DNA from 3 places in the Nocardioides maradonensis genome. Region 1 is predicted to be linked to each of the others. Evidence: predicted binding sites of a transcription regulator. Region 1 holds the regulator's gene; each other region holds the start of a gene.
The links. Region 1 encodes LexA, which represses DNA repair genes until DNA is damaged. Its sites were predicted from a motif close to TCGAACANNTGTTCGA; they were not measured.

Region 1 (7,364 bases):
CGAGCGGTCCTCGAAGGACAGGTAGTCGAGGGCCAGGCGGCGGAAGACGTAGTCCATGATCGACTGCGCCATCCGGACGTCCGGGTCGTCGGTGAGGCCGGCGGGCTCGAAGCGCAGGTTGGTGAACTTCGAGACGTAGGTCTCCAGCGGGACGCCGTACTGCAGGCCGATCGAGACCGCGATCGAGAAGGCGTCCATGACACCGGCCAGGGTCGAGCCCTGCTTGCCGAGCTTGAGGAAGATCTCGCCGAGCTCGCCGTCGTCGTGGGCACCCGAGGTCATGTAGCCCTCGGCGCCGGCGACGGAGAACGAGGTGGTCCGGGCGACGCGCGACTTCGGCAGGCGCTTGCGGGTCGGGGCGTAGACGACCTTCTCCACGACCTTCTCCACGACCTTGGCCTCGGCGGCCTCGGCCGCAGCCGCGGCGTCCTTCTTCGCCTTGCCGCCACCGTCGGCGAGCGGCTGACCGACCTTGCAGTTGTCGCGGTAGATCGCCGTGGCCTTGAGGCCCAGCTTCCACGACTCCATGTAGATCTGCTCGATCTCCTCGACCGTGGCGGTCTCGGGCAGGTTGACCGTCTTCGAGATCGCGCCGGACAGGAACGGCTGGCAGGCCGCCATCATCTTGACGTGACCCATGGGCTTGAGGGCCCGGGCACCCATCGCGGTGTCGAAGACCTCGTAGTGCTCCGGCTTGAGGCCGGGGGCGTCGATGACGTGGCCGTGCTCGGCGATGTACGCGACGATCGCCTCGACCTTCTCCTCGTCGTAGCCCAGCTTCTTCAGCGCGCGCGGGATCGTCTGGTTGACGATCTGCATCGAGCCGCCGCCGACCAGCTTCTTGAACTTGACCAGCGAGAAGTCCGGCTCGATGCCGGTGGTGTCGCAGTCCATCATGAAGCCGATGGTGCCGGTGGGCGCGAGCACCGAGGCCTGCGCGTTGCGGAAGCCGTTGGTCTTGCCGAGCTCGATGACCTTGGCCCACTCCTCGGTGGCGAGCTTGTGGACCTGCGCGTCGGCGATGTGCAGCGTACGCACCTCGTCGTTGGCGGACTGGTGCTTGCGCATGACGCGGTTGTGCGCCTCGGCGTTGCGGGCGTAGCCGGCGTACGGACCGACGATGGCGGCGAGCTCCGCCGAGCGACGGTACGACGTCCCGGTCATCAGCGAGGTGATGGTGGCAGCCATCGAGCGACCGCCGTCGGAGTCGTAGCCGAGGCCCATCGCCATCAGCAGCGCGCCGAGGTTGGCGTAGCCGATGCCGAGCTGGCGGTAGTCACGCGTCGTGACGCCGATGGGCTCGGTCGGGAAGTCGGCGAAGCAGATCGAGATGTCCATCGCGGTGATGATCAGCTCGACGGCCTTCGCGAACAGCGGGGCGTCGAAGGTGTCGTCGTCCTTGAGGAACTTGAGCAGGTTCAGGCTCGCCAGGTTGCAGGAGGAGTTGTCGAGCGACATGTACTCCGAGCACGGGTTGGACGCGGTGATCCGGCCCGTCTCCGGGTTGGTGTGCCAGTCGTTGATGGTGTCGTCGTACTGCAGGCCCGGGTCGGCGCAGGCCCACGCGGCCTCGCTGATCTTGCGGAACAGGGCACGCGCGTCGACGGTCTCGATGACCGAGCCGTCCATCCGCGAGCGCAGGCCGAACTCCTTGCCCTCCTCGACCGCCTTCATGAACTCGTCGTTGACGCGGACCGAGTTGTTGGCGTTCTGGTACTGGACCGAGGTGATGTCCTTGCCGCCCAGGTCCATGTCGAAGCCGGCGTCGCGCAGCGCGCGGATCTTGTCCTCCTCGCGCCACTTCGTCTCGACGAACTCCTCGATGTCGGGGTGGTCGACGTCGAGCACGACCATCTTGGCCGCACGACGCGTGGCGCCGCCCGACTTGATGGTGCCGGCCGAGGCGTCGGCACCGCGCATGAAGGAGACCGGGCCGCTGGCGGTGCCGCCGGAGGAGAGCAGCTCCTTGGAGGAGCGGATGCGGGAGAGGTTCAGGCCGGCGCCGGAGCCGCCCTTGAAGATGAAGCCCTCCTCCTTGTACCAGTTGAGGATCGAGTCCATCGAGTCGTCGACCGAGAGGATGAAGCACGCGGAGACCTGCTGGGGGGCGGTCGTGCCGACGTTGAACCACACCGGGGAGTTGAAGGAGAAGTACTGGTTCGCGAGCAGCCAGGTGAGCTCGTGCTCGAAGACCTCGGCGTCGGCGTCGGTCGCGAAGTAGCCGTGCTCGCGGCCGGCCGCGACGTACTTGCCGACGACGCGGTCGATGAGCTGCTTCAGGCCGGACTCACGCTCGGGTGTGCCGACGGCGCCGCGGAAGTACTTCGTCGTGACGATCGTGGAGGCGTTCACGCTCCAGAAGTCGGGGAACTCCACGCCGCGCTGCTCGAAGACCGTCTCACCGGTCTTCCAGTTGGTCTGTACGACGTCGCGCCGCTCCCAGGTGATCTCGTCGTAGGGGTGCACGCCCGCGGTGCTGAACACTCGCTCGATCGTCAGGCCCGTGCCTGCTGCCTGGCTGTTCACGGTCTCGGTCATGTGCTTCCTGTTCCCCTTTGTGGTCGCGACGGCGCGGTGTTTTCGGCGTACTTCTCAGTGTTGCTGGTGGGACCGACAGCGGTCGGTCGCCGAGGTTGGGTGCCCGGGCAGGCAGCTTCCCCACTGGCTGCCCGGGCGGTCTGTGTTGTTTCTCTGGGTTCAGCCGGTGGTCGGCTGGAGCTCGCGCTCGGCGCGGAGCAGGGCGATCTCGGCCTCGAAGTCGTCGGCCGACTCGTAGCCGCGGTAGACGCTGGCGAAGCGCAGGTAGGCGACCTCGTCGAGCGCGCGGAGCGGAGCGAGGATGGCGAGGCCGACCTCGTGGGCGGCGATCTCCGGGCTGCCGGCCAGGCGGAGCTGGTGCTCGACCTCCTGGCCCAGGCGCGCCAGCGCGTCCTCGTCGACCGGCCGGCCCTTGCACGCCTTGCGGACGCCGGCGACGGCCTTGTCGCGGTTGAACGGCTCGTTGGTGCCGCTGCGCTTGAGGACCGTCAGCTGCATCTGCTCGACGGTCGTGAACCGCTTCTCACAGCTCTGGCAGACCCGGCGCCGGCGGATGCTCGACCCGTCGTCGGCGACCCGGGAGTCGAGGACCTTGGTGTCGCAGTGCTTGCAGTACGGGCAGTGCATGATGGTCCCCCTTCCGAAGCGCTGAGCCTGTGGATGAACCGGTGGACTACCGGTGTTCCGCTGTGGAGATCCGGCAGTGACCTGTGCAACTCCACGGGGTCCTTTGTGGACTAGATGTGGAGAACTACACCGGTGTAACTACTAGATGTAGTGGTAACCGTACGCCCGTGGCACCAGCGAGGCAAGACCCGGGTGGGGGTGATTCGGCAGGTGCCGTCGTACCGACGCGTTTGCGCAGGTCAGGGATCATTTCAGGGCTTTCGGGCAGCGCGCGTACGGCGTGTCACGCCCCATCAGTCACAATGTCGCCTGTGGCCGGAGGGAAGCGTGCGGGCGCTCGGGAAGCGCGTCGGTTCAGCCCTGCCCTCCTCGGCCTGGCCGTGGCCATCACCGCGTGCGTCGTGGCCTGGGGATACCTCGTGTACGCCGCGATCGACATCGGCGCCACCGCCCGCAAGGACGGCTCGTCCGGAGCCTGGGCGCTGCTCGTGCTGGCCTCGCTCGGCGCGGTCGCCTGCCTGTTCCTCGGCCTGATGCTCGTGGTGCGGGTGTCACGGGCACTGGGGATCACCCACGCCCCCGAGCAGCGCCAGAAGCGCGACCCGGAGGCGCCGAAGGGCGGCAAGCGCGCGGCGCGTTGACGCACTCGTAGGGGTTCACCAGCACGGGCCGGGCGGTCGTCACCTCGAGGCGTTGCGGCGCGCCGCCGACCGTGAGCGTGCCGGGGATCGAGCGCCACGGGCCGTTGCCGATCCGGTACCGCCCCGCGTAGACGGTGTCGAGGCGCGGCCTGACCACGCCCTTGCGCAGGTAGACGTGGGTCACCAGGAGGTTCGGGTACGCCGCGCCCGCGCTGGTCCCGCTCGCCCGGCCGCCGTCGCCCCACGTCCACCGGTAGCTCGGCGTGGCCTGGATGGTGATGCGGTGGCCGAGAAGGGTCACGGTCCTCGTCGTGGGGCCGGTGTTGGTCGTGTAGAAGTTCGTGCGCAGGTTGACCAGGGTGCGGCCCTTGACGGGCTGGATCTTCAGCACGCTGGCGGGCCAGGAGAGACGCCGGAACGCCTGGGCGACCTGGCCCGGGGTCGGGCCACGGGACGTCAGGTAGCGACAGTGGGTGTCGGTGGCCCCGGCTGAGTCGATGGTCGTCACCAGCACTCCGACGAGATCGTGCGACGGGCTGACGCACGCCGTCGGCACGCAGGAACGGCCACCGACCGGCAAGCAGATCGGGGCGGTTGCCACAACGGTCGCGGAGACCGCGCCGACGTGCCTGTTGCCGCCACAGCCGATCGAGGCGTAACTCAGCGTTGCGCCAGCTCCGCAGGCCCCGGCCGGCCCGTGAGCCACAGCAGAACCCGACCACACGATCGACGCTGCGACGGCCGCGACGATCGTAAGCAAAATGCGAGTCACGACGGCCGTCGCACGACACTCGCCACACGAAGCGCTCCACTTCGGCACACCAGCGTGACCTGAAGCGTCGTCCACCCGCCGGGATATCCACCCCTCTTCCGACCACTTCGATCGAGGACATCCGTGGGCTGGCTGAACACGCGGGCCTGCCAGATCCCGCCGCGCAGGTGGACAACCGATTTCACACGCGAGCGAGATCCGGCCACGTGATAGCCGCCGGCATAGACACCGCGCACTGTCGCAGCAACCGTCGCACAGTCCTTGCAGGAGCGGAGGTTGAGCGCTTCCCATGGAGCAGGCTTCCCCGTTCGCTCCATCGTGTCCATCGCGTGCACCCACCGCCGCAGGAACGCCTGCGGCGTCTCCACCGCGGGCGCTGTCGTGGTCGGGACGAGGGTCGGCGGGGCGCTGGAGAAGTGGGGCTGCGGGTCTCCCCCGCACCCGACCAGCAGCACCAGCAGGACAGCGAGGACGACGTGCTTCATGGACCCTCCCGAGGCGGATTGCCCTGAACGTACGCCGAACCCGACCCGCCCGACCAGCCTCACCACGCACCCTGTGGACAGCGCGAGGGGCCCGATCCGGATGCGGATCGGGCCCCTCGTCTTCCCCTACGTCCGCCGGGGTCGAGGCGACGGACGAGACTGCGTGCGCCTCAGGAGTTCGGGACGCGGATCTCCTGGCCGACGTAGACCATGCCGTCCTCGATCGGGTTGAGGTCCTCGAGGCGCTGCACCATGTCACCGGTCTGCGTGCCGGTCGCCGAGGCCGCCTCGCTCGCGATGTCCCAGAGCGTGTCGCCGGGCTGGACCGTCACCACGTGCACGTCGGGCGTGCCGGAGTGGCTGCCCGCGGCGGAGGCGGAGGCGACCACGAGGCCGACGGCGAGCACCGCCAGCAGGCTGAGCGCGAAGACGACGAGCCGGCCGCGGCGGGTGAGCCGCACCTGCGGGCGGGAGACGTACGCGGGGCTGAAGCTGATCGTGCTCATGGTGGCCTCCGGGGAAGTGGATGCTGGTCCGTGTCCGCTCACCCTGACCGAGGCCGCCGACACAACTTCTCGGCCTGGCTTCGATCAGACGTTCGATCGAACACATGGACGAGCATAGAACACGCATTCGACACAACCGCGGCATTTCGTCGCACGCGTGTTCGACGGCGTGTCGCGACACGCCGCATCGAACACCTGTTTGAGATCCACGGTGATCGGCGTTACGTTCGATCCATGACCAAGAAGGCTGTTCGCCCCGTGAGTGAGCTTCCCGACGGTCCGCCCGACGGCACGGGCCTCACCCCGCGCCAGCAGCGGATCCTGACCACGATCAAGAAGGCCATCGACAAGCGTGGCTACCCGCCGAGCATGCGCGAGATCGGCGAGGCCGTCGGCCTGACGAGCACCTCGAGCGTCGCCCACCAGCTCCGCCAGCTGGAGGCCAAGGGGTTCGTACGCCGCGACCCGCACCTCCCCCGCGCCATCGAGGTGTTCCTCCCCGAGACGCTGATGAAGCGCAAGCCGATCTCGAGCATGGCGGAGACGTCGTACGACGAGACCTCGATCAACGACGCCGCACCCGAGCCCAGCAACGTGCCGCTCGTCGGCCGCATCGCCGCCGGTGGCCCGATCCTCGCCGAGGAGCGGGTCGAGGACGTGTTCCCGCTGCCCCGCCAGCTCGTCGGCGACGGCCAGCTCTTCCTGCTGGAGGTCAGCGGTGAGTCGATGATCGACGCCGCCATCTGCAACGGCGACTACGTCGTCATCCGGCAGCAGGCCACCGCCGAGAACGGCGAGATCGTCGCCGCCATGATCGACGGCGAGGCCACGGTGAAGACCTTCCAGCGCAAGGACGGCAAGGTCTGGCTGCTGCCGCACAACCCGGCCTTCGACCCGATCGACGGCACCCACGCCACGATCCTGGGCAAGGTCACCGCGGTGCTCCGCAAGGTCTGACGAAGGCCCCAATCTTTACTCCGCGCCGGGTCCGGGCGGAGGTGTGCATCCCCTAGATTCAGCAGGTGATCCGCACCTCCGGCCGGGCGCGCGTCCTTTCCCTCGTCCTCGCCGCGACGCTCGCCGGCCTCGGTGCCACCGGCGTCGGCGAGTCGGCGCACGCCACGCCCATCGCCGCCGGCCACGCGCGGCCGAGGATGACCCACGCGCAGGCAACCGACGCCCTCTCCCGCGCCGACCTGCTGTTCCACGGCACCCGGGTCCCGTCGCGTCAGGCGCAGCAGCACGAGGACGCCACCATGCTGCTGCGCGACCTGCGGGCGGCGTACCCGACGCTCTCCCCCGCCGAGCGCCGGCAGGCCGACCGGATCCTCGCCCGGCCGGGCCCCTCCGACCACGACCCGGACTTCCCGGTCGTCTACACCGGCACCCAGCACGAGGAGTGCAGCGCCACCCTCCCGCTCTGCGTGCACTACGACCTGGCCTCCGGCGATCCGGGCGGCCACAACGACACCACCAACGGCGTCGACCCCGCGGACGCGGACACGAACACCACGCCCGACTACGTCGACTCGGTGCTCGCCACGATGGAGCACGTCTGGACGACGTACGCCGCGGCCGGCTACCGGATGCCGCTCGGCGACCTGTCGAGCCCCGACAACGGCGGCGACGCCAGGACCGACATCTACCTCGGCGAGCTCTCCCGGTACAGCCTCTACGGCTTCTGCACGAGCGACGACCCCGCCCTGAACACCGAGTTCGCCGGATCGGCGTACTGCGTGCTCGACAACAACTACGCCCATGCGGAGTACCCGTTCCACACGCCGCTGGAGAACCT
Region 2 (7,364 bases), on a different contig from region 1:
GGACTGTCCGAGGAACCACGATGTCGATCCAGGGCGACTCCCGATGTCGCAACGGGCGTGTCGAAATGGGTTCCGCCGTTCGTGGTGAGGGTGGAGGGTGGCTGCTGGAGCCTGCCCACGGAGGAGGAGTCATGCCGGAGTACGTCATCGCGTTCAACGACGAGTGGGTCGGCGAGCACACCGAGGAGGAGCTGGCGGCCAAGTCCTTGGTGCTGCGGCCGCTGATCAAGGAGATGAAGGAGCGCGGGGTCCTCATCTTCACCGGTGGGATCGACGCGGCTGATCCTGTCTTCTCCGTCGACGCGTCGAGTGGCACGCCGGTCTTCACCGACGGCCCCTACGTCGAGACCAAGGAGCACCTGGGCGGGTTCGCCGTCATCGACGTACCGGACGAGGCGGAGGCCCGGCACTGGGCGGGCCAGATCGCGACCGCGTGCGGCTGGCCGCAAGAGGTACGACGCTTCATGCCGCACTACGAGCTGCCCGAGGACGAGCGCTGAGGCCCGACTGCCGCTGCCTTCGGGGCTGGCGAACGGCGGCCGCACCGTAGCCGACCGGTCGGCAGGTCGGGCGCGGAGTCAATGGCCCCCTTCCCGCCCAGCGCATTGCGCTACGCCGAACCCGCGCGGTCGGCTCACGTGCGGCGGTGGAACCTGTAGTCGCCGGAGGTCAGCTTGGTCATCGTGTAGCGCTGGTCGTGGGCCCGATGGTGATGGTGGGAGCAGAGCAGGACCCCGTCTGCGAGGTCGGTCTTGCCTCCCTGGGACCAGGGCTTCAGATGGTGCGCCTCCGTCCACGCCGCTGGGATCGTGCACCCGTCGGCGCGGCACCTGCCGTCGCGCAGCCGCATGGCCTTGCGCTGGGCCGCGGTGTAGAAGCGTTGGGCCCGGCCGAGGTCGAGGGGTTCGGACTTCCCGCCGAGTACGGCGGGGACGATCTTCGCGGTGCAGGCCAGCCGCCGTGCCTCGCTCGCCGAGATGACCGTGGTGCCGAGCATCGCGGAGCCGAGATCGTTCTTCAGCGCGTCGAACGGGATGGTCACGATCACGGTGGTGGCGTCGCCGCCGTGGTCGGGCAGTCGGTTCGGGTCGAGCACTTCGAGGAGTCGGCAGAACGCCTCACCACGGGACCTGGACTTGGTGACGCGGGGTGAGTCCTCGGCGTCGAGGTAGGTGGTGAGCCGTTCGGCGATGGAGTCGGGGACCAGGGCGGTGATCTTCGTGGTCCCGTCGCCACGGCGTTGCAGCTTCACGCTGCACTTGTCCCGTGCGACCTGCTCCTCGCGCTCCAGTGCCTTGCCGAGCTCGGCCTCCGCCACGTCAGGCGCGACCACTTCCAGGATCTTGGCGCCGAGCACCCGCAGGTCGCGGGGGTCGTAGGTAGCCGCGAGCTTGATGAGGTGCTTCTCGGCACGGGTCTTGGTGAGGTCGTCGACCTCGTCGGAGAGCTTGTCGATCGCGCGGATGATCACCCGCGCCCGAGGAACGTTCACGTCCCCAGCCCGCAGCGCAGCAGCGGTCAGGGGATGGGCCTGGAGGTCGCGGGCCAGGTGGAGGTCGGCACGGGCGGTGGTCGCGGTGATGTGGGTGGCGTGGGCGTACCAGGTGCCGGCGTCGCGGGCGGCGTGCTCCTCGGCCACATCACCAGCTGCTGCGAGCAGCCGCAGCTCGAGCTCGGCGGTCTCGGCCTTGACCCGCGCCAGGGTCAGCAAGGCTTCTTCCTTGTCGCGGGTGCGCAGGTAGTCGGCCGGCATCTCGGCGACGGCATGGAGCTCGGTTTCGAGGGTGCGGGCGCAGCGGAGGATCGGGTGGCAGGGCACCTGTTCCGCGGTCATCGAGACTCCCGAGATGAAGCTGGTCAACTACCTCGATGATACCAAGAATCGAACAGATTATCGAGCGTTTCCACCAGTATCTTCGCAGGTCAGGGCATGTTTTGTGGCGGCCGCGGAGCGGCGGCGCGGGCGAAGCCCGTGCCGACTCCGCGCCGTCCTGCCGCCCGGTCGGGACCCCGGGTCAAGGATCGCGAAGCGACCGCGCAGCGGCGCCGAAGGCGTCCTTGACGCGGGGTGCCGGGCGGCTACGGTGCGGCCGCCAAGCACCGACCCCGCAGGAAGCGAGGGTTGGTTTCGATACGCCGCTCGCTGGCGCTCGCGGCTACTCAACCAACGACCGGGCGGCCGGCCCTCGCGGCTACTCAACCAACGACCGGGCGGCTGGCGCTCGCGGCTACTCAACCAACGACCGGGCAGCCGGCCCTCGCGGCTACTCAGCCGACGACGACGCGACCGGGGCGCAGTCGTGCCCGCACCCGTCCGGAGGCAGCGGCCCGTCCGCGTGGGAAGCGGGACGGTGGAGGACGGCCGCCGAGGGGGTGATCACCACGTCCGTACCCGCCACCACCGCCGAGCCGTCGACCAGCAGCGTGTAGCCGTGGACCTCGGTCGGCGGGAAGACCAGGGTGACCACCGGGTTGGCGTCGACGTTGGCCAAAGTTCCGCCGCCCGGACCGACCACCCGCACCACCCCGTCGAAGACGACCGGATCCACCGTCACCACCTTGACCGCCGGCGAGGAGGTGGTCAGCAGGTAGCCGCTCCCCCGCTCGCCGACGAGCCGAGCCATCTCGTCCAGGTCCACCTTGATGCTCACCCGAACACGCTCCACCCGATCCGCACGATGAAGCAAGACACGACGAGGATGAAGAAGACCCGCACGAACCGGGAGCCGCGCGAGACCGCCACCCGAGCACCCAGGTAGCCACCGGCCAGGTTGCACACACCCATCACGATCCCCAGCCTCCACAGCACCGCACCCGAGGGCACGAAGAGCAGCAGGGCACCGATGTTGGTGGCCCAGTTCGCGAGACGCGCCTTCGCCGAGGCCTCGAGGAAGTCGTAGCCGAGCAGGCCGACCAGGGTGATCACGAAGAAGCTGCCGGTGCCGGGGCCGAGGGCGCCGTCGTACACGCCGATCACCAGACCCACGCCCATCGCCGCGAGCACGTGCCGATGCCCGGAGAAGCGCAGCACGGTGACGGCCCCGAACGTCGGCCGGAGGACGACGTACAGACCGACGACGACCAGGACCACCAGCACCACCGGTTGGAACACCGACGCGGGCAGGTGGGACGCGATGACGGCGCCACCCAGCGCACCGACGAGGGCGCACGCCATCAGCGGTCCGAAGGTGCGGGGGTCGGGCCGGACCCGCCGGTAGTACGTCGCCGACGCGACCGAGGTGCCGCACACCGAGGCCAGCTTGTTGGTCGCCAGGACGTGCACCGGCGCCATCCCGGGAAGGCCCAGCAGCAACGCCGGCAGCTGCACGAGACCGCCGCCGCCCACGACGGCGTCGACGAACCCGGCCGCCAACGCGGCGAGCGCGAGCAGCAGCAGGACGGAGGGATCGGGCATCGCGAAACATCCTGCACCGTCACGGACCGCCCGTCAGAATGGGGACATGGCCGACCTCCCCCGCAAGGCAGCCGCCCGTACCGCACGTCTGGCGGCCCTGCCGCTCGCGCACGCCGGACGGACCGCGGTCGGCTTCGGGCGGCGCCTCGGCGGTGCGCCGGCCGAGGCGGTGATGAGTGAGATCCAGCAACGGACGGCCGAGCAGCTGTTCCGCACGCTCGGCGAGCTCAAGGGCGGGGCCATGAAGTTCGGCCAGGCGCTGTCGGTCCTCGAGTCGGCGCTGCCGGAGGAGATGGCGGCGCCGTACCGCGAACAGCTGACCCGCCTCCAGGACTCCGCGCCGCCGATGCCGACCCAGACCGTGCGCGACATCCTCGCCGAGGACCTCGGTGAGGACTGGCAGACCAAGCTGGTCTGGCTGGACGGCGCCCCCACCGCCGCGGCGTCCATCGGCCAGGTCCACGAGGGTCGCTGGTACGACGGGCGGCGGGTCGCCGTGAAGGTGCAGTACCCCAACGCGGGGGACGCACTCATGGCCGACCTGCGCACGCTGGCCCGCGCGGCGCGGGCGATCGGGCCGCTGATCCCGGGCGTCGACATGAAGCCGCTCGTCGAGGAGGTGCAGGCCCGCGCCCAGGAGGAGCTCGACTACGAGCTGGAGGCCGACGCTCAGCGCCAGTTCGCGGAGGCGTTCCGCGACGACCCGCACATCGTCGTGCCCGACGTGGTCGCCGTCGGCCCGCGGGTCCTCGTCACCGAGTGGCTCGACTCCACCAGCTCGCTGGCCGCGATCATCGCGGACGGCACCGCCGAGGAGCGCGACCACTACGGCGAGATCTTCACCCGCTTCCTGTTCTCCGGGCCCGCGCGCACCGATCTGCTGCACGCCGACCCGCACCCGGGCAACTTCCGCATCGTGCCTGCTTCCGACGGTGGGCTCGGCCGGATCGGAGTGCTCGACTTCGGCGCGGTGGCGCGGCTGCCGCAGCGCGGCCTGCCGGCGCCGATGGGCCGGCTGATCACGCTCTGCGCGGCGGGCGACGGCGACCACCTCATCGCCGGGCTGCGCGAGGAGGGCTTCCTCAAGGACCGGATCCGGATCGAGCCGCAGCTGCTCATGGACTACCTCGCGCCGTTCGTCGACCCCACGCTGGTCGAGCGGTTCCGGTTCAGCCGGGAGTGGATGCGCGAGCAGTTCCAGCGCCTGAACAACCCGCGAGACCCGGCGTACACGGTGAGCATCAAGCTGAACCTGCCGCCGTCGTACGTGCTGATCCACCGGACCTGGCTCGGAGGCGTCGGCGTGCTCAGCCAGCTCGAGGCGGAGGCGCCGTTCCGGGCGATCATGCAGGAGTTCCTGCCGGACTTCCGGCCCCCGCCGCTGCCATGATCGGCGCCATGGACTGGATCGCCGAGCTGACCACGCTGACCGACGCGTTCGCGGCCGAGCTGGAGAAGGGCGACCTCGACGCGCCGGTGCCCAGCTGCCCCGGCTGGACGCTGGCCGACCTCGGCAACCACCTGCGCGAGGTGCACCTCTGGGCCGCGCACGCCGTGACCGAAGGCAACCCCGCCGGGACCTCCGAGCCGGTTCCTCCGGATCAGCTGGCGGCCGCCTACCGCGAGGCGGCCCACGGCCTCATCACGGTGCTGGACGTCGATCCCAGCACGCCGGCGTGGACCTTCGGACCGGACAAGGTCGTCGGCTTCTGGCAGCGTCGCCAGGTCCACGAGACCCTGGTCCACCTGTACGACGCCCGGCTCGCCACCGGCCGGGCGGAGCTCTGGCAGCCGCGACCCGAGCTCGCCTGGGACGGCGTCGACGAGGTCGCGACTGTGTTCTACCCGCGCCAGGTCCGCCTCGCCCGCACCGAGCCGCTCACGCGCAGGCTGGTGCTGTCGGCCACCGACGTCGACACAACCGTCGATTTCGGCGAGGGCGACCCGGTCGAGCTCACCGGCACGGCGGCCGAGCTGCTGCTGGCGCTGTGGAAGCGGATCCCTGCGACGGATCCGGCCGTCGCCGCGCTGCTCGGCGACTCGGCCGTCACGCCCTGACGGTCTCCAGCACCCGGAACCCCTTGGCGCTCGCGATCCGCTCGGTCGGGTAGCCCTGGTCGACGAGCCACCGCTGCAGCGAGTCGGCGCCGAGGTTCTTGCCGACGACCATGACCGCCCGGCCGCCGGGCACGAGACGCGGCAGCCAGGTGAGCAGCAGCTCGTGCAGGGCCTCCTTGCCGATCCGGATCGGCGGGTTGGACCAGATCTCGTCGAAGGTCGCGTCGGCCGGCACCTCCGCGGGCTCGTACGCCGAGAAGCGGTCCTCCACGCCGAGCGAGGCGGCGTTCTCGCGGGCGAGCAGCAGCGCGCGGCGGTTGACGTCGACGCCGGTCACGACCGCTGACGGGGCCGCGACCGCGCACGCCAGCCCGATCACGCCGTACCCACACCCGAGGTCGAGGATCCGGCCGCCCGCGGGCGGGTCGGTCTCGCGGAACAGGACCGACGTACCGATGTCGACGCGGCCCTGGGCGAACACACCAGACCCGCTCACCAACGTGAGCGAGTGCCCCCAGACCGAGGCCGCCACGGAAGCCCGCTGGAAGGGGGCAGCGGGGTCCGCGGAGAAGTAGTGGTCCTCAGTCACCGTCCACCTCTTCGGATCGGCGCTTGGCCGACGTCTGCTCGACCCGCAGCGCAAGCTCGGCGTCGGCCGGGTACCCGACCTCCTCGAGCGTCAGCCCGTGCGCATGCATCACCTTGACCTCGGGATCGCGCCGCCGCCCGGCGAGGATCGCCGCGGCCCAGTCGGCGTCGCGACGGCCCTCACCGACCGCCACCAGGCAGCCCACCAGCGCCCGCACCATCGAGTGGCAGAACGCGTCGGCGCGGACGTGGCCGACCAGAACGCCGTCGGCGTCGCGCGACCAGGACAGCTCCTCCAACGTGCGGATCGTGGTGGCGCCCTCGCGCTGCTTGCAGAAGGCGGCGAAGTCGTTGAGGCCGACCAGCCGGGCGGCCGCCGCGTTCATGGCGTCGACGTCGAGGGGGCGCGGCCACGCGACGACGTACCGGCGCCGGAGCGGGTCGACGAGCTCGGGCGCGTCCGCGATCCGGTAGGCGTAGCGCCGCCACAGCGCCGCGAAGCGCGCGTCGAACCCCCCGGGCGCCGGGGCGAGGCGGTGGATCCGCAGGTCCCCGGGGAGTACGCCGTTCAGGCGGCGCGCCAGCCGCTCGACGGTGCCCTCATCGACCGAGGCAGGCAGGTCGCAGTGCGCGACCTGCCCCCGCGCGTGGACGCCGGAGTCGGTGCGGCCCGCGCAGGTCACCCGGATCGTGCCCGGGGCGACGCGCAGCACCGTCTCGAGCGCCGCGACGAGCTCGCCCTGCACCGTGCGCAGCAACGGCTGGGCCGCCCAGCCCTTGAAGTCGGTGCCGTCGTAGGCAAGGTCGATCCGGACGCGCACGCCCTGAGGCTATCGGTCGGCGGCTCCGTCTAAGGTCAACGCCGTGGCCCTGGAGACCTCCGCCGAGCAGCCGGCCCCGGTCCGGCAGATCGCGAACGCGATCTCCGGCTGGATCGACCGGCTCGGTGTCGTGTGGGTCGAGGGCCAGGTGGCGCAGATCAGCCGCCGGCCGGGCCTGAGCACGGTCTTCATGACGCTGCGCGACTCGATCGCGGACATCTCCGTGCCGGTGACCTGCTCGCGGGTGCTCTTCGACGGCCTCGAGACGCCGCTGACCGAGGGCGCGAGCGTGGTGATCCAGGCGAAGCCGTCGTACTACGCCAACCGCGGCACCCTCTCCCTGCAGGCGCGGACGATCCGGATGGTCGGTCTCGGCGAGCTGCTCGCCCGGCTCGAGCGCCGCCGCCAGCTGCTCGCCGCCGAGGGCCTGTTCGCGCAGGAGCGGAAGCGCCGGCTGCCCTTCCTTCCGAACCGGATCGGCC
Region 3 (7,364 bases), on a different contig from region 1:
ATCGGCCTGCTGCCCGGCCAGCCCTGGTCCGCGGTGCACCTGGACAAGGGGTGCTACCGCGGCCAGGAGACCGTCGCCCGGGTCAACAACCTCGGCCGGCCGCCGCGGCGGTTGACGCTGCTGCACCTGGACGGCTCGGAGAACCGGCTGCCCACGGTCGGCGCCGACATCAGCGCCGACGGACCGAGGCCGATCGGTCGGGTCGGGTCGAGCGCCCGCCACCACGAGCTGGGGCCGATCGCGCTCGGCCTGCTCAAGCGGAACACGCCTGTCGACGTCCAGCTCGAGGTGGACGGGCTCCCGGCCGCCCAGGAGGTTCTCGTCGACCCCGAGGTCGGGCTGCACTTCCGGCGCTGAGATCCACGTCACGCGAACCGGACGGCTTTTTGCCGGATTCCCCAGCGCGGCTCCGACGCGCCGTGAAACCCTGGCACCCGCTGGGAGCAGAAGGGGCTGCTGGCTCGGACACGTGCTGTGAGGGGATCTGATGAAGAAGCTGGCGCTGGCTGTTGTCGCCGCGGTCGTGGCGATGACGGGGCTCGGGACCGTCCAGTCCGCTCAGGCGGCGCCCTACCCGGGTGCGGTCCCGACCAAGGTCGTCATCCTGTCCGCCCGGACCGACATCCCGAAGGGTTCGCGCCCTGACATGTGGGTGCGGGTCGAGCCCGTCTCCGGCAACGCCACCGTCAAGGCCGGCAACCTGCGGATGACGTGCACCCGCCCGCTGGCCAAGGGTGGTGTGCGCACGCTCAACGGTCCGCAGCGCGGCTACCGCGGCGGCCGGGTCCTGGTCTCCGGTCCGGTCCTGAGCTTCCGCGCCACCTGGACCTGCACGGTCCGCTACACCGGCGGCTCGAGCGTGTTCACCGCGTCGAGCGCGACGCGCAAGGTCGTCGTTCGCTGACCCGTCGACGTGCCCTCCGCCTCGCCGGCGGAGGTATCGGGGCACTGGTCGTCCTCTTCGGGGTCTGGGCGGGATGGCAGGCGTGGCAGGTCGAGCGTGAGCTGAACGCCGCGGTCCACCAGGCCAAGGCCGTCCGCAGCGACGTCGAGGCCCGGGACACGGCGGCGCTGGAGCGCGACCTCGCGGCACTGCGGGGCACCGCGAGCCAGGCCTCGTCGCGTACGTCCGGGACCACCTGGTCGATCCTCACCGCGCTGCCCTTCTTCGGCGACGACGCCGACGGGGTGCGGGTCACCAGCCGGGTCCTGGACGACCTCGCCGGCCAGGGCATCGAGCCGCTGGTCGCGGTCTCGCACCGGGTGGACGGCCTGCTGCCGAAGAACGGTGCGATCGACCTCGAGGCCTTCCGGGCGCTGCGGCGTCCCGTCGCACAGGCCCAGGCCTCCTTCGCACGGGCGGACCAGGAGTTGTCCGCCCAGGACAGCAGCGGGTACGTCGGTCCGCTCGCCGCCAGGTTCACCGAGTTCCGCGACGACGTGCACAGCGCGGCGACCGCGCTCGCCTCGGCGGACCGGGCGACCACGCTGCTGCCGACCCTGCTCGGTGACCGGCGGCCGCGTACGTACCTGCTCGCGCTGGAGAACAACGCGGAGGTGCGCGGGACGGGCGGTCTGCCCGGTGTCGTCGTCTACCTCCGTGCGCGCGACGGCCACCTCAGCATCGTCCGCGAGGCTTCCGGCGCCTCGTTCGGCCAGACCGCGAAGCCGGCGCTGCCGCTGACCAAGCCGGAGAGGACGCTCTACTCGAGCCTGCTCGGCACCGACTTCCGGGACATGACGATGACCCCGGACGTCCCGCGTGCGGCGGCGCTGATGCGGGCGCGCTCCGAGCAGCGCTTCCCCGCCACCAGGCTCGACGGCGTCGTGATGGTCGACACCGTCACGATGGCCTACCTGCTGGACGCGACAGGCCCGATCGATGTGGCGGGCGTCCACCTGACCGGAGCCGACGTGGTCGACGAGCTCCTGCACCGGACCTACCTGCGGCTGCCCGACCCGGCCCAGCAGGACCTCTTCTTCGCGGGCGTGGCGGCGACGGCCTTCCAGCGGTTCACCGACGGCGCCGGGTCGCCGAAGGCGCTGATGTCGGCGCTGTCCCGCGCCACCTCCGAGCGCCGCCTGGCGGTGCACCTGTTCGACGACGCCCAGCAGCAGGACCTGTCCGGCACGGCGATCGCCGGCGAGCTCGACCCGCCGACCGACGACGACCGGCCCCGCGTCGCCGTCACCCTGAACGACACCACCGGCGCCAAGATGTCGTACTACCTGCGCTCCGCCGTCCAGGTCAGCCCGACCTCGTGCACCGGCGGCACCCAGCAGCTCACCGGCCAGGCCACCCTGAGCTCGACCGCCCCGAAGGACGCGGCCCGGCTGCCGGCGTACATCACCGGTGGTGGGGTGTACGGCATCCAGCCCGGCTCCCAGCTGGTCGCCCTGCGCATCTTCGCCCCGACAGGCGGCAGCCTGTCCGGCTTCACGATCGACGGCCGCAAGTCGCACCTGGAGACCGTCGACCAGGACGGCCGCCAGGTCGGCATGACCTTCCTCCAGCTCGACCCCGGCCAGCAGGTCCACGTGGGATGGACGATGAGTGCGGGCGCGGGCCAGCGCGGCGGCGCCGTCGTCACGACCACGCCGTCGATCGAGGAGCAGCCGAGCGTCACGACGCTCGCCTCCGCCTGCTGACCCGAGCCGGCCTACGTCCGCCGGTGGAACCGCCAGTCGCCGGACGGCAGCCTGGCCATCCGGTACCTGCTGTCGTGCGCGCGCCGGTGGTGGTGGCCGCAGAACAACACGCCGTCGTCGACGGTGGTCGGCCCGCCCTCGGACCAGGGCTTGAGGTGGTGGGCCTCCGTCCACGCGACCGGCACCGAGCACCCTTCGGCGCGGCATCCTTTGTCGCGCAGCCGCATCGCCCTGCGCTGTGCGGGGGAGTGGAGGCGCCGGGCGCGGCCCAGGTCGAGCACCTCGCCCTTCCCGCCGAGCACAGCCGGCAGCACGCGGGCGTTGCACGCCAGCCGCCGCGCCTCGGATGCGGAGATCAGGGTGCCGTCGTCGAGGGTGGCGGAGCCCAGGGCGCTGGTCAGCGTCTCGAACGGGATAGTCACCACGACGGCCGTGGCGTCCCCGCCGTGGTCGGGGAGACCGGCGGGATCGAGCTGCTCAAGGAGCATCAGGAACGCCTCACCGCGGGCTCGGCGCACCCCCAGGTAGCTGCTCGAGCCCCCGTAGCTGGTCGAGCCCCCGTAGCTGGTCGAGCCTGTCGAGCCCCCGTAGTTGGTCGAGCCCTTGTAGTTGGTCGAGCCTGTCGAGACCCGCGGATTGGTGTGCGCGTCCAGGTACGTCGTCAGCCGGGAGGCGATCGCGTCCGGGATCAGGGCGGTGATCCGAGCGACGCCGTTGCCGAGCCGGCGGACCTTGACCGAGCACCCGTCGACGGCGGCCTGCTCCTCGCGCTCCAGCAGCCGACCCAGCTCTTCCTCTGCCTGGCAAGGAGCCGCGACCTCGAGGATCTTCCTGCCCATGATCTCGAGCTGGTGCGGATCCAGGGTGCTCGCCATCGCGACCAGGTCGCGCTCGCACCGGACCCGCGTGGGTCCGTCGACCTCGTCGGACAGGACGTCGATCGCCCGGATGATCACCTGCGCCTGCCGCTCGTTCACCCGGCCCTCGCGCATCGCGTCGGCGGTCAGCGGGTGCTGCTCCAGCGCCTGGGCCAGCCGGAGCTCCGCGCGGGCGGTGTAGTGGTTGATGTTCGTGGCGTGCGCCAGCCAGGCGCCCGCATCGCGTGCGCCGTGCTCGGCAGCCACGTCCGTCGCGCTCGCGAGGATCCGCAGCTCGAGCTCGAGCGCCTCCGCCTTGACCCGGGCGAGGGTGCGGAGAGCGTCCTCCTTCTCAGCCACCCCGAGCAGGTGGACAGGTACGCCGGCCACGGCGTGCAGCCTGTACTCCAACTCGTGCGCGCAGGCCACGACCGGGTGCGAAGACACCGAGATCGTGGTCATGACGAGCCCTCCGAGACAGGTCGATCAACTGCCTCCAGTGTACACCTGTTCGAACAGAATCACCACCGAAATTTCGGACATTTCCCCAGGTCAGACCCACAATTGCAGGGACCGCAGGTCGGTGGTGGCGCCTGTGTGGGTGGCTGAGCCCCGGGTAGGTGGTCGAGCCCGGGTAGGTGGTCGAGCCCGGGTAGGTGGTCGAGCCTGTCGAGACCCCGGCGTGACACGCGTGCCCGGGTCGAGCGGCCGCGTAGCGGCGGCGCGGGCGAAGCCCGTGCCGACTCCGCGCCGTTCTGCCCGCCGTCAGGGACCCGACCGCAAGGACGCCGCAGGCGCCGCGCAGCGGGGCGAGCGCAGCGAGCATCCTTGCGGTCGGGGGACGGCGGGCTAAGGTGCGGCCGCCGTCGAGCACCCCGAGAGCCTGTGACTCCCCGAAGGCACCTACCCGTCAGCACCCGGGTCAGAGCCGGAGTCGGACGCGGAGCCCGAGTCCCCCACCTCGACCAACAGTCCCCGCCCCACGAGATCCTCCAGCAGCGCGACGACATCAGCCGAGATCGTCGAGACCGGCAGCTCGTAGGCGTCGGCGAGGTCGTCGCAGATCGCGTCGACCGACGACACCCCGTCGATCGCCCGCCACACCGAGGCCGCCGATCCCTCCAGCACCAGCGGAGGCAGCTCGAGCCGGTCCAGGTCGAGCAGGGTCACCCGGTCGCCGGTCATCGAGACCGCGACGGCGGCCTTGACGGCGAGGACCCGGGAGCCCACGGGCTCAGGCGCGGGACTTCGCGCGTCGGCCGCCCAGGCGACGGGCGGGCTTCCTCGCGGGACCGCCCTGCCCGTCGGAGTCGTCCTTGATGTACCCGTCGTACAGGTAGCCGTAGCCGTAGCCGCCGATGCCACCGCGTCGGTTGACGCGGTTCAGGACCAGGCCGAGGACCTTGCTGTGGACGGCCTCGATGGAGCTGACGGCGTGGTCGATCTCGGTGTCGAGCGTCTTGCCGGAGGAGACCACCAGCAGCGCGCCGTCGACGGCGACGCTCAGCACGGCCGCGTCGGTCACGGGCAACAGCGGCGGGGCGTCGATGACGACGTACCCCTCGCCGCGCAGCTTCTCGATGAGCGTGCGCATCGCCTTCGACCCGAGCAGCTCGCTCGGGATCGGCGCCGGAGGCCCGGCGGAGAGGACCCGGAGGTTGCGGAACCCCTCGGGCCGCTGCAGTGCGTCCTCGAGCGGCACCAGGCCCGCGAGCACCGAGGTGAGTCCAGGGCCGGTCGCGTCGACGCCGAAGGCGGCCGCTGCCGAGGGACGGCGGAGGTCGCCGTCGATCAGCACCACGGGAGCGCCGGTCGAGTCGAGTGCGGCAGCGAGGTTCGCCGCCACGGTGGACTTGCCGTCGCCGGCACGCGCGCTCGAGACGACGATCGAGCGGATCGGGTCGTCGACCCGCATGTAGGTCAGGTTGGTCCGCAGCTTGCGGAACGCCTCGGCGGCCGGGGTGTTCGGGCCTCGGCCGCTGCGCACGGCGATGCCGCCCTCGCCGCCACGCTCGTGGGCGAGGCTGGGCGCCGCCGGGATGCTGGCGACGACGGAGTGGCCGGTCCGCTTCTCGATCTCCTCGGGAGACCGCATTCGCCGGTCGAGCTGCTGGCGCACCACGGCGTAGGCGAGACCGAGCAGCAGGCCCACGACGAGGGCCAGGGCCCCGTTGCGCTTCGGGTTGGGCGACACCGGGCTGCTGGGAAGCGCCGCCGAGTCCACGGGAACGATCCGAGGAGTGCCGTCCGCGGGCTTCTTGTTGGGCGACTCGATCGAGGCGACCTGATCGGCGAGGGCCCGCACCCACGCGTCGGCGAGCTGCTGCGCCTCGAGCGGGGTGCCCGCCTTGGTGGTGATCTTGAGGAGCACGGTGTCGGTCGGCTGCTGGACCGTGACGCGGCCGACGAGCTCCGACGGCGAGTCGCTGAGGTGGAGGTTGTCGATGACCTCCTGCGCGGTGGCGCGGCTGGTCGCGATGTCGACGTACGACGTCGCCCGCGACTTCGCCAGGTCGTCGTAGACCTGGCCCAGTGCCGGGTTGCTGGCCTGACCCGTCCCGACGAAGCCGGTGGCGTTCGCGGCGTACACCTTGGGCTGGGTGACCGTGTAGCCGGCGGCGGCCAGCAGGACGAAGCCGAGAATGATCACCGCGCCCACCCAGTGGGTTCGCAGCGCGCGCAGGTAGTCCTGCAGTTCCATCGAGAAGTCCCGTTCGATCGTGTCGTTGGTTGAGTAGCCCGAGCCGCTAGGCGAGGGCGTATCGAAACCAACGTGGGTTACGAGGCCAACCAAGCTGGACCAATGCAGCAATCATTACAGTGAGCGCGTGGCGGCGGAGGCGAATCCGGAGGATGTGGCCGGCCCCACCGTCCGAGTGGCCTCGCTCGGCAGTGTCGTGGAGGTCCGGTTCCCCTCGGACTCGTCGTCGCCGGAGTCGTTCCGCCGGCTGTGGTCGCGCGCGGTGGTGGGGGGCGGAGACGCCGACACGACGGTGGTGGCGCCCGGTGGCCCGGACGCCGAGGTCCAGCACAGCCTGTCCATGGCGGTCACCCTGGCAGCGATCGAGGCGCGGGTCGGCGATCTCTGGATGCTCCACGCCGCGGGGCTGGCGGACCCGGTCACGGGTGCTGCTGTCGCGCTCGTCGCGCCGTCCGGCACCGGCAAGTCGACGGCCGCCGCCGAGCTGGGTCGACGCTGGGCCTACCTCTCGGACGAGACCGTCGGCGTCGACCGCTCGGGGAACGTCCTCGCGCACCCCAAGCCGCTCTCCCGGGTGGTGCCCGGCACGGGCACGAAACGTCAGGTGGGTCCCGACGAAGCGGGGCTGCTGACCCCCGGCGTACCTCCCCGGCTGACCGCGGTCGTCCTGCTGGACCGCGATGGCACCGCCGAGCCGGTGGTCGAACGGGTCCGTCCGGCCGAGGCGATCGTCCGGCTGGCTGCCCAGACCTCGTTCCTCGCCCGCCTGCCCGAGCCGCTGCACTACCTGACCGACGTCCTCGCGACCACGTCCGGGGTGTGGAGCATCCGGTACGCCGAGGTCGCCACCCTCGAGCCCGTCATCGCCTCGCTGCTCGAGCGGCCTCAGGTGGTCGAGCGGCCTCAGGTGGTCGAGCGGCCTCAGGTGGTCGAGCCGACTCAGGTGGTCGAGCCCTTTCCGGTGGTCGAGCTTGTCGAGACCCCGTGGGTTCGCGCCCTCCCGGTCGTCGACGTGCTCGATCTCGACGACGAGCGTCTCGTGCTGGTCGGTGAGCGGGTGGTGTTGCTCAGCCCTGTGGCCTCCGTGGTGCACCGGATGGTTCCGGCAGGTCAACCGATCGGACTGCGCGAGCTGCTCGACCGCGTCGCCACCGAGG

Region 2: the regulator LexA is predicted to act here: its motif matches at 1,883-1,898, upstream of ACYVAQ_RS22830 (HNH endonuclease signature motif containing protein).
Region 3: the regulator LexA is predicted to act here: its motif matches at 4,006-4,021, upstream of ACYVAQ_RS05895 (HNH endonuclease signature motif containing protein).

The regions. Positions count from the first base shown of each region.
Region 1 covers NZ_BAAHAZ010000010.1:192,423-199,786, reverse strand. Annotated here, with positions in the region: gene ACYVAQ_RS14065 (vitamin B12-dependent ribonucleotide reductase) at 1-2,538, opposite strand, end outside; gene nrdR (transcriptional regulator NrdR) at 2,698-3,165, opposite strand; gene ACYVAQ_RS14055 (hypothetical protein) at 3,477-3,806, shown strand; gene ACYVAQ_RS14050 (hypothetical protein) at 3,733-4,314, opposite strand; gene ACYVAQ_RS14045 (LysM peptidoglycan-binding domain-containing protein) at 5,234-5,569, opposite strand; gene lexA (transcriptional repressor LexA) at 5,804-6,526, shown strand; gene ACYVAQ_RS14035 (MXAN_6640 family putative metalloprotease) at 6,592-7,364, shown strand, end outside.
Region 2 covers NZ_BAAHAZ010000028.1:30,947-38,310, reverse strand. Annotated here, with positions in the region: gene ACYVAQ_RS22835 (YciI family protein) at 132-500, shown strand; gene ACYVAQ_RS22830 (HNH endonuclease signature motif containing protein) at 635-1,834, opposite strand; gene ACYVAQ_RS22825 (pyridoxamine 5'-phosphate oxidase) at 2,265-2,651, opposite strand; gene ACYVAQ_RS22820 (sulfite exporter TauE/SafE family protein) at 2,648-3,415, opposite strand; gene ACYVAQ_RS22815 (ABC1 kinase family protein) at 3,462-4,805, shown strand; gene ACYVAQ_RS22810 (maleylpyruvate isomerase family mycothiol-dependent enzyme) at 4,814-5,473, shown strand; gene ACYVAQ_RS22805 (class I SAM-dependent methyltransferase) at 5,463-6,062, opposite strand; gene truA (tRNA pseudouridine(38-40) synthase TruA) at 6,055-6,882, opposite strand; gene xseA (exodeoxyribonuclease VII large subunit) at 6,926-7,364, shown strand, end outside.
Region 3 covers NZ_BAAHAZ010000004.1:136,236-143,599, forward strand. Annotated here, with positions in the region: gene ygfZ (CAF17-like 4Fe-4S cluster assembly/insertion protein YgfZ) at 1-357, shown strand, start outside; gene ACYVAQ_RS05885 (hypothetical protein) at 488-904, shown strand; gene ACYVAQ_RS05890 (DUF4012 domain-containing protein) at 1,189-2,649, shown strand; gene ACYVAQ_RS05895 (HNH endonuclease signature motif containing protein) at 2,661-3,968, opposite strand; gene ACYVAQ_RS05900 (PqqD family protein) at 4,410-4,736, opposite strand; gene ACYVAQ_RS05905 (tyrosine-protein kinase domain-containing protein) at 4,741-6,207, opposite strand; gene ACYVAQ_RS05910 (hypothetical protein) at 6,335-7,364, shown strand, end outside.